2 regions of the Streptomyces sp. Qhu_M48 genome follow, and region 1 is predicted to be linked to the other one. Evidence: riboswitches for the same ligand, from Rfam matches in the RefSeq annotation. Region 1 holds a riboswitch; the other holds the start of a gene.
What was found. A riboswitch is a leader RNA that binds a small molecule or an ion and turns the genes downstream of it on or off. The one in region 1 is predicted to bind ZMP and ZTP.
Positions count from the first base shown of each region.

Region 1 (3,375 bases):
GTCGAAGAGCACCTGGCCATTCCGACGTGCGGGTGTCTGGGCGTAGAGGCGCAAGAGAGGGCTCCCGTTCGGGTCAGGACGTCGAGGGTGCCCGGCCGCCCCAGCCCCGACGCGGCCGACCGGTCGTCGGATTCAACTCTTCCACCGCGCCTCACGTGCAAACGTGCGAGACGCGAGGCCCGGCGTGAGTCCCTGCCGTCGGCGCTCGCGGGGCGGACGCTCAGAGGTGGGCGTCGAGGAACTCCCGTACCTCGGCGGTGGTCATGGGGCCCGTCCCGTGCGCGACCGCCTCGCCCTCCTTCACCAGGACGTAGGACGGGGCTCCGGTGACCCCGTATCGCTCGGTCGCGGCCGGACAGCGCGTGATGTCGGTGCGGACGGCCGTCAGGCGGCCCTTGTACTCGTCGGCGATGTCACCCACGACGAGGTCCATCGCCCGGCAGGGCTCGATCGCCTTGGGCCATGTCCCGGTGAAGTAGGCGAGGACCGGGACTCCGCTCATCCTGAGGATGAAATCGAATTCCGCGTCCTCACGGGGTTGGTGAACCCGCTTCGCCATAAAAGCTCCTGACCTCGCGTTCCGTCGTTCCCTCCCCATCATCCCCCGCGGGCTGCGGCACGCCGGCCCGGCCCCGGAACGCCGGCGACGAGTCGGCCCACCGCGCCGCGAAGAGTGGCGGCCTCGAAGCCGACGCCCGCCCGGTCCCACTCGCTCAGGACGTCGGGCACGCCGTCGAGCGGGGCTTCCTCGCAGCCGACCAGCAGCCCGTCCCGGATGAGGCCGAGTGCGCAGTCGAGGTGCGGGACGCGCTCGTGCAGGCGGACGAGCGCGACGGTGTCTCCGTACGGTCCGAGGTGTTTGGCAAACCAGCGGACACCGAGCGCGTCGGAGGTTGGGCCGGAGCTGCCGCCGAAGACGTGCTCGCCGGGTACGAGCACGTCGCCGCCCTCCGGGGTACGGCCCGGGGCCGAGGGCCGGCTCGCCGGGCGAGGGGACCTCGGGGGCGGGCACGGCAACTCAGCCGGAGTCGGCCGGACAACCTCCGCGCGCATGATCTCGCGCGGTACCACCGTCCGGGCCCGGGGGTCGGACGGGCGCGGACGCTGTCCGTCTCCGCCCGCCTGATCCATCTCACCGCCGTGGGGCTCATCGTCCCGACGACTCGGGACGGGCAGCTGGTCGCCGCCGCGGTCCTCACACTGTCAGGCGTGGCGCCCGGGGCCTCGGCGGGCGCCGCCTGGGCGGCACGGACGGCCTCCGCTGTGGACCCGCCGCCCTGGGGAGGACGTCGCGCCACCCGCACCACGTCGAAGCCTCGGCGCCGGAGGGCGCGTGGACCCTGGAGTTCATCGGGGTACGGCCCGACACGGTGGGGTCATGCGCTGTCTTGCTCTGTCCCGCCTTGTCCTGCCCGGCACCGGTCATCGGGCCCCTGTCAGGGAACCGCCTTCGGCCCCTCACGTAGAGTGGTGCTCGGGCCGTGACTGGCGCTTGAGGTGGATCACCACCGGGGAGCGGCCCGGCGGGAGCGCGCCCCATCTGCGCGCCCGTCCCGATGCCGTGCGCCTGGGCGAACCATTGGTCACAGACGACGCCCAGGAGTTGCCATGTCCACCAGCACCGCCGCCCTCATGGACGGCACGGCCCTCGCCCGCCGCACCGTCGAGGAGACCGCCGCCCGCGCCGCCGAGATCACCCGGCGCACCGGCGTCACCCCCTGTCTGGCGACCGTCCTCGTCGGCGCGGACCCCGCCTCCGTGACGTACGTGAAGATGAAGCAGAACCGCTGCGCGAAGGCCGGAATCCGCTCCAAGCACGTCGAGCTGCCCGCCACCACGACGACCGAGGAACTGGTCGCGGCGATCACCACACTCTCCCAGGACCCCGAGGTCCACGGCATCCTGCTCCAGCACCCCGTCGGCCCGCACATCGACGAGCGTGCCGCCTTCGAGGCCATCGACCCCGCCAAGGACGTCGACGGCGTCACCATGGCCTCGTTCGCCGCCATGGGCTTCGGCCTTCCCGGCTTCGTCTCCTGCACGCCGGGCGGCATCATGCGTCTCCTCGACGCCTACGACGTCGACCCGCGCGGCAAGCGCGCCGTCGTCGTCGGCCGTAGCGCGATCCTCGGCAAGCCGGCAGGCCTGCTCCTCCTCGGCCGCGATGCCACCGTCACCTACTGCCACTCGCGTACCGAGGACCTCGCCTCCGTCGTCCGCGAGGCCGACATCCTCGTGGCCGCCGTCGGCAAGCCCCAGTTCATCAAGGGCGCGGACATCAAGCCGGGCGCCGTCGTCGTCGACGCCGGATACAACCCGGGCAACGTCGGCGACGTCGACTTCGCCTCCGCCGCCGAGCGCGCCTCCCTCATCACCCCCGTCCCCGGCGGTGTCGGCCCCATGACCATCGCCGTGCTCCTGGCCCAGACGGTCGAGGGTGCGGAGCGTCAGCTCGGTCTGTAGGGACGGTTCGTGACGGGGCGGCGGGAGTGGTGGCGGTGGCGGGCGGGAGCCCGGTGGGCGAATGTCGCGGTTCTGTACGGGCAGGGCTCGTCGCCCGAAAAGGGGTGGCCGGGGGGACGCCGACGGGCGAACCTGGACCCCGTGCCACACCCGTCCGCCGCCACCCCGCCGCCCCCGGACCGTCGACCGGTCCCGTCCGCCTCGTCCGGCGCGATCAGCGCGTCCGGCTCGTCCGGCCCGTCCGCGACGCCGGCCCCGCCGGAGGCGTCAGCCCCACCGGCGACGTCAGCTCCGCGGCAGGCGTCAGCCCTGTCCGAGGCGACCGCTCTGCCTGAGACATCTGCGGCGTCCGAGGCATCCGCGGTGTCCGAGGCATCCGCCGCGCCTCAGGCGTCCGGCACGCCCGGGGCCTCTGCCTCGTCTCAGGCGTCCGTCGTGCCCGAGACGCCGAACACGCCTGAGACGACTGCCGTACCCGAGGCGTCTCCCGTACCCGAGGCGTCTGTAATACCTGAGACGTCCGTTGTACGCGAGGCATCTGCCGTGCCCGAGGCGTCTGTAGTGCTTGAGGCGTCAGCTGTGCCTGAGACGTCCGCCGTGCCTGGGGCGTCCACCATGCCTGAGACGTCTGCCCTGCCTGCGGCGTCCGCCCCACCCGGGTCCGTCCCTCCCCAGGCGTCTGGTCCCGGTGGTGGGCCCGTCGCGCGGGACGCATCCGACGCGAGCCCTGGGCCCCGCCCCGCCCCGCCGCTCCGAGTCGGCTCCCCGTCCGGGTGGTCGCCCCGCCTCGTCCGGCTGGGCGCGCCCCGGCCCGGACCGGACGTGCGGCGCGTCCGCCGGTTCGGCGTGCCGCTCGTCCCGCTGCTCGTGGCGACACTCGTGGCGACTGCCTTCCTGGCCGCCCGGGGTACC
Region 1 covers NZ_CP195432.1:4,495,759-4,499,133, reverse strand. Annotated here, with positions in the region: gene ACRRSS_RS20430 (hypothetical protein) at 1-12, opposite strand, end outside; gene ACRRSS_RS20425 (thioredoxin family protein) at 221-559, opposite strand; gene ACRRSS_RS20420 (hypothetical protein) at 598-939, opposite strand; ZMP/ZTP riboswitch at 1,472-1,580, shown strand; gene ACRRSS_RS20415 (bifunctional 5,10-methylenetetrahydrofolate dehydrogenase/5,10-methenyltetrahydrofolate cyclohydrolase) at 1,609-2,463, shown strand; gene ACRRSS_RS20410 (hypothetical protein) at 3,286-3,375, shown strand, end outside.

Region 2 (3,375 bases), 2.6 Mb from region 1:
GGTCGCGGTGACGGGGTCGGCGGAGCGGGGACGGGCGGTGATCAGCCTGTGCTGGCGGGAGGGAGAGCGGACGGTCCGGCTCGACGAGTTCCCGGCCCGCCTCGACATCGGCTTCGCCAAGCAGGTCAGGACGCGGCCGCAGTGGGTCGACCTGCCGGACGGCGCCCAGGGCTACTGGTTCGCGGCCCCGCACCTGCTGACCTTCCCGATGACGGACGGGACGGGCGCGCCCTGGACCCATGAGGTCCGCACGGCGGGCCCCACGCTCCTCTGGACGAGGAACGGGGGCGCGCTCACCTTCCGGCTGGAGGGCATACCGGACCGCGAGGAGGCCCGGAGAGCGGCGGAGTCCACGGGCTGACGCCCGGGGCGGGGCGGGGCCGCGCTCAGCTGCCCCGCCCATTTCCGGGGGACTGGACAGGGCTAGGCGGGGCGGGGCTGGGCGGCCCGGTCCGGGCGGGGCCGCCCGGTTCGGGCTGGGCTGGGCCGCCGTCCGGGCTGGGCCGCCGGGTCCGGGCTGGGCCGCCGGGTCAGAGGGTCAGACCGGGAGGCCCGGGGCCGGGTGGGCGGACATCAGGTCGGCGACCTCGGCGCGGATCGCGCGGAGGGCCTCCTCGTCGCCCGTGCCGGCGGCCGCGACACCGCGGTCGATCCACTCGGCGACCTGCGCCATGTGCGCGGTGGTGAGGCCACGGGAGGTGAGGGAGGGGGTGCCGATGCGGATGCCGGAGGGGTCGAAGGGCTTCCGGGGGTCGTAGGGGACGGTGTTGTAGTTGACGACGATGCCCGCCCGGTCGAGGGCCTTGGCGGCGATCTTGCCGGGGACCTGCTTGGGGGTGAGGTCCATCAGGATCAGGTGGTTGTCGGTGCCGCCGGAGACCAGGTCGAAGCCTCGGGCGAGGAGCGCCTCGGCGAGGGCCTTGGCGTTGGCGACGACGGCGTGCGCGTAGTCATGGAAGGAGGGCAGGGAGGCCTCGCGGAGGGCGACGGCGATGGCGGCGGTGGTCTGGTTGTGCGGGCCGCCCTGGAGGCCGGGGAAGACGGCCTTGTCGAGGGCCTTGGCGTGCTCCTGGCGGGACATGAGCATGGCGCCGCGCGGGCCCCGCAGGGTCTTGTGGGTGGTCGTGGAGATCACGTCCACGTGCGGGACCGGGGACGGGTGGGCGCCGCCCGCGATGAGGCCGGCGATGTGGGCGACGTCGGCGACGAGCACGGCACCGGCCTCGCGGGCGATCTCGCCGAAGGCGGCGAAGTCGATCGTGCGGGGCAGCGCGGTGCCGCCGCAGAAGATCACCTTCGGGCGCTCCTTGAGGGCGAGCTCCCGGACCTCGTCGAAGTCGACGAGGCCGGTGTCGTGGCGGACGCCGTACTGGACGCCGCGGAACCACCTGCCGGTGGCGGAGACGCCCCAGCCGTGGGTGAGGTGGCCGCCCATGGGCAGGGCCATGCCCATCACGGTGTCGCCGGGCTCCGCGAAGGCGAGGTAGACGGCGAGGTTGGCCGGGGAGCCGGAGTAGGGCTGGACGTTGGCGTGGTCGACGCCGAAGACGGCCTTGGCGCGCTCGACGGCGAGGGTCTCGACCTGGTCGATGTTCTGCTGGCCCTCGTAGTAGCGGCGGCCGGGGTAGCCCTCGCTGTACTTGTTCTGGAGGACGGTGCCGGAGGCCTCGAGGACGGCGGCGGAGACGTAGTTCTCGCTGGGGATGAGGCGCAGGGTCTCCGCCTGGAGGCTCTCCTCGGCGCCGACGAGGGCGGCGAGCTCGGGATCGGCGGCGGCGAGTGCGGGGTGCTGCGGTGCGGTCATGGTGGTGTCCTCCGGGCGTCGGCGGGTCCCGGGACACTGCGTGAGAGGCGCGGCGCCACGCGGGACTCTGGTCCCGTGACGCCCAGGCGGGCGGCGTCTCGTGTGGTCTGCCGCGCACGGCTCCCCCGGGGTCGCTTCCCCGTTCGCCAGTCGCCGTGCGTGTTCTCAGCGTAGCGGGTGGCCGGTCGGTCGGGGCCGACCGGGGAGCGGGGGCCGACCGGCGGGACACCGGCGAAGGGCGCGCCGTACGCGAGGTTTCCCCGCCCGGCATCCGAGCGACGATAGAAACAGGGGCCACACCCCCTCGTCGGGGTCACCCCCCGAGCCGCAGGACGAACGGAGATCCCGTGTCGAGCACACAAGACGCGATCGCTTCGGCGGAGGCGCACAGCGCTCACAACTACCACCCCCTGCCGGTCGTCGTCGCCTCGGCGGACGGCGCCTGGATGACCGATGTCGAGGGGCGCCGCTACCTCGACATGCTCGCCGGGTACTCGGCGCTCAACTTCGGGCACGGCAACCGGCGTCTGATCGACGCGGCGAAGGCCCAGCTGGAGCGGGTGACGCTGACCTCGCGCGCCTTCCACCACGACCGGTTCGCCGAGTTCTGCGCACGGCTCGCGGAGCTGTGCGGCAAGGAGGCGGTGCTGCCGATGAACACCGGCGCGGAGGCGGTCGAGACGGCCGTGAAGACCGCCCGGAAGTGGGGGTACGAGGTGAAGGGCGTGCCGGACGGGCACGCGAAGATCGTGGTCGCGGCGAACAACTTCCACGGCAGGACGACGACGATCGTCAGCTTCTCCACGGACCACGAGGCGCGGGACCACTTCGGTCCGTACACGCCGGGGTTCGAGATCGTGCCGTACGGGGACCTGACGGCGATGGAGGCGGCGGTCACCGAGAACACGGTGGCGGTGCTGCTGGAACCGATCCAGGGCGAGGCGGGGGTCCTGGTGCCGCCGGCCGGTTATCTGGCGGGGGTGCGGGAGCTGACGCACCGGCGGAACGTGCTGTTCATGGCGGACGAGATCCAGTCGGGTCTGGGCCGGACGGGCCGGACGTTCGCGTGCGAGCACGAGGGTGTGGTGCCGGACGTGTACATCCTGGGGAAGGCGCTGGGCGGCGGGGTGGTGCCGGTGTCGGCGGTGGTGGCCGACCGTTCGGTGCTCGGGGTGTTCCGGCCGGGTGAGCACGGGTCGACGTTCGGCGGGAACCCGCTGGCCTGCGCGGTGGCCCTCGAAGTGGTCGCGATGCTGCGGACGGGCGAGTACCAGGAGCGGGCGGCGGAGCTGGGCGAGCACCTCCACGCGGAGCTGGGGCTCCTCGTCGGCGGTGGGGCGGTGGAGGCGGTGCGCGGGCGCGGCCTGTGGGCCGGCGTGGACATCGCGCCCTCGCGCGGCACGGGCCGGGAGATCTCGGAGAAGCTGATGGAGCGGGGTGTCCTGGTGAAGGACACGCACGGCTCGACGATCCGGATCGCGCCGCCGCTGGTCATCTCGAAGGAGGACCTGGACTGGGGTCTGGAGCAGCTGCGGGGGGTGCTGTCGGCGGAGTGACGAACTCCGTTCCCG
Region 2 covers NZ_CP195432.1:7,046,705-7,050,079, forward strand. Annotated here, with positions in the region: gene ACRRSS_RS31535 (hypothetical protein) at 1-361, shown strand, start outside; gene glyA (serine hydroxymethyltransferase) at 539-1,804, opposite strand; ZMP/ZTP riboswitch at 1,878-1,968, opposite strand; gene rocD (ornithine--oxo-acid transaminase) at 2,152-3,360, shown strand.
Region 2: linked by a shared signal. The riboswitch ahead of glyA (serine hydroxymethyltransferase) and the one ahead of ACRRSS_RS20415 (bifunctional 5,10-methylenetetrahydrofolate dehydrogenase/5,10-methenyltetrahydrofolate cyclohydrolase) in region 1 are both predicted to bind ZMP and ZTP.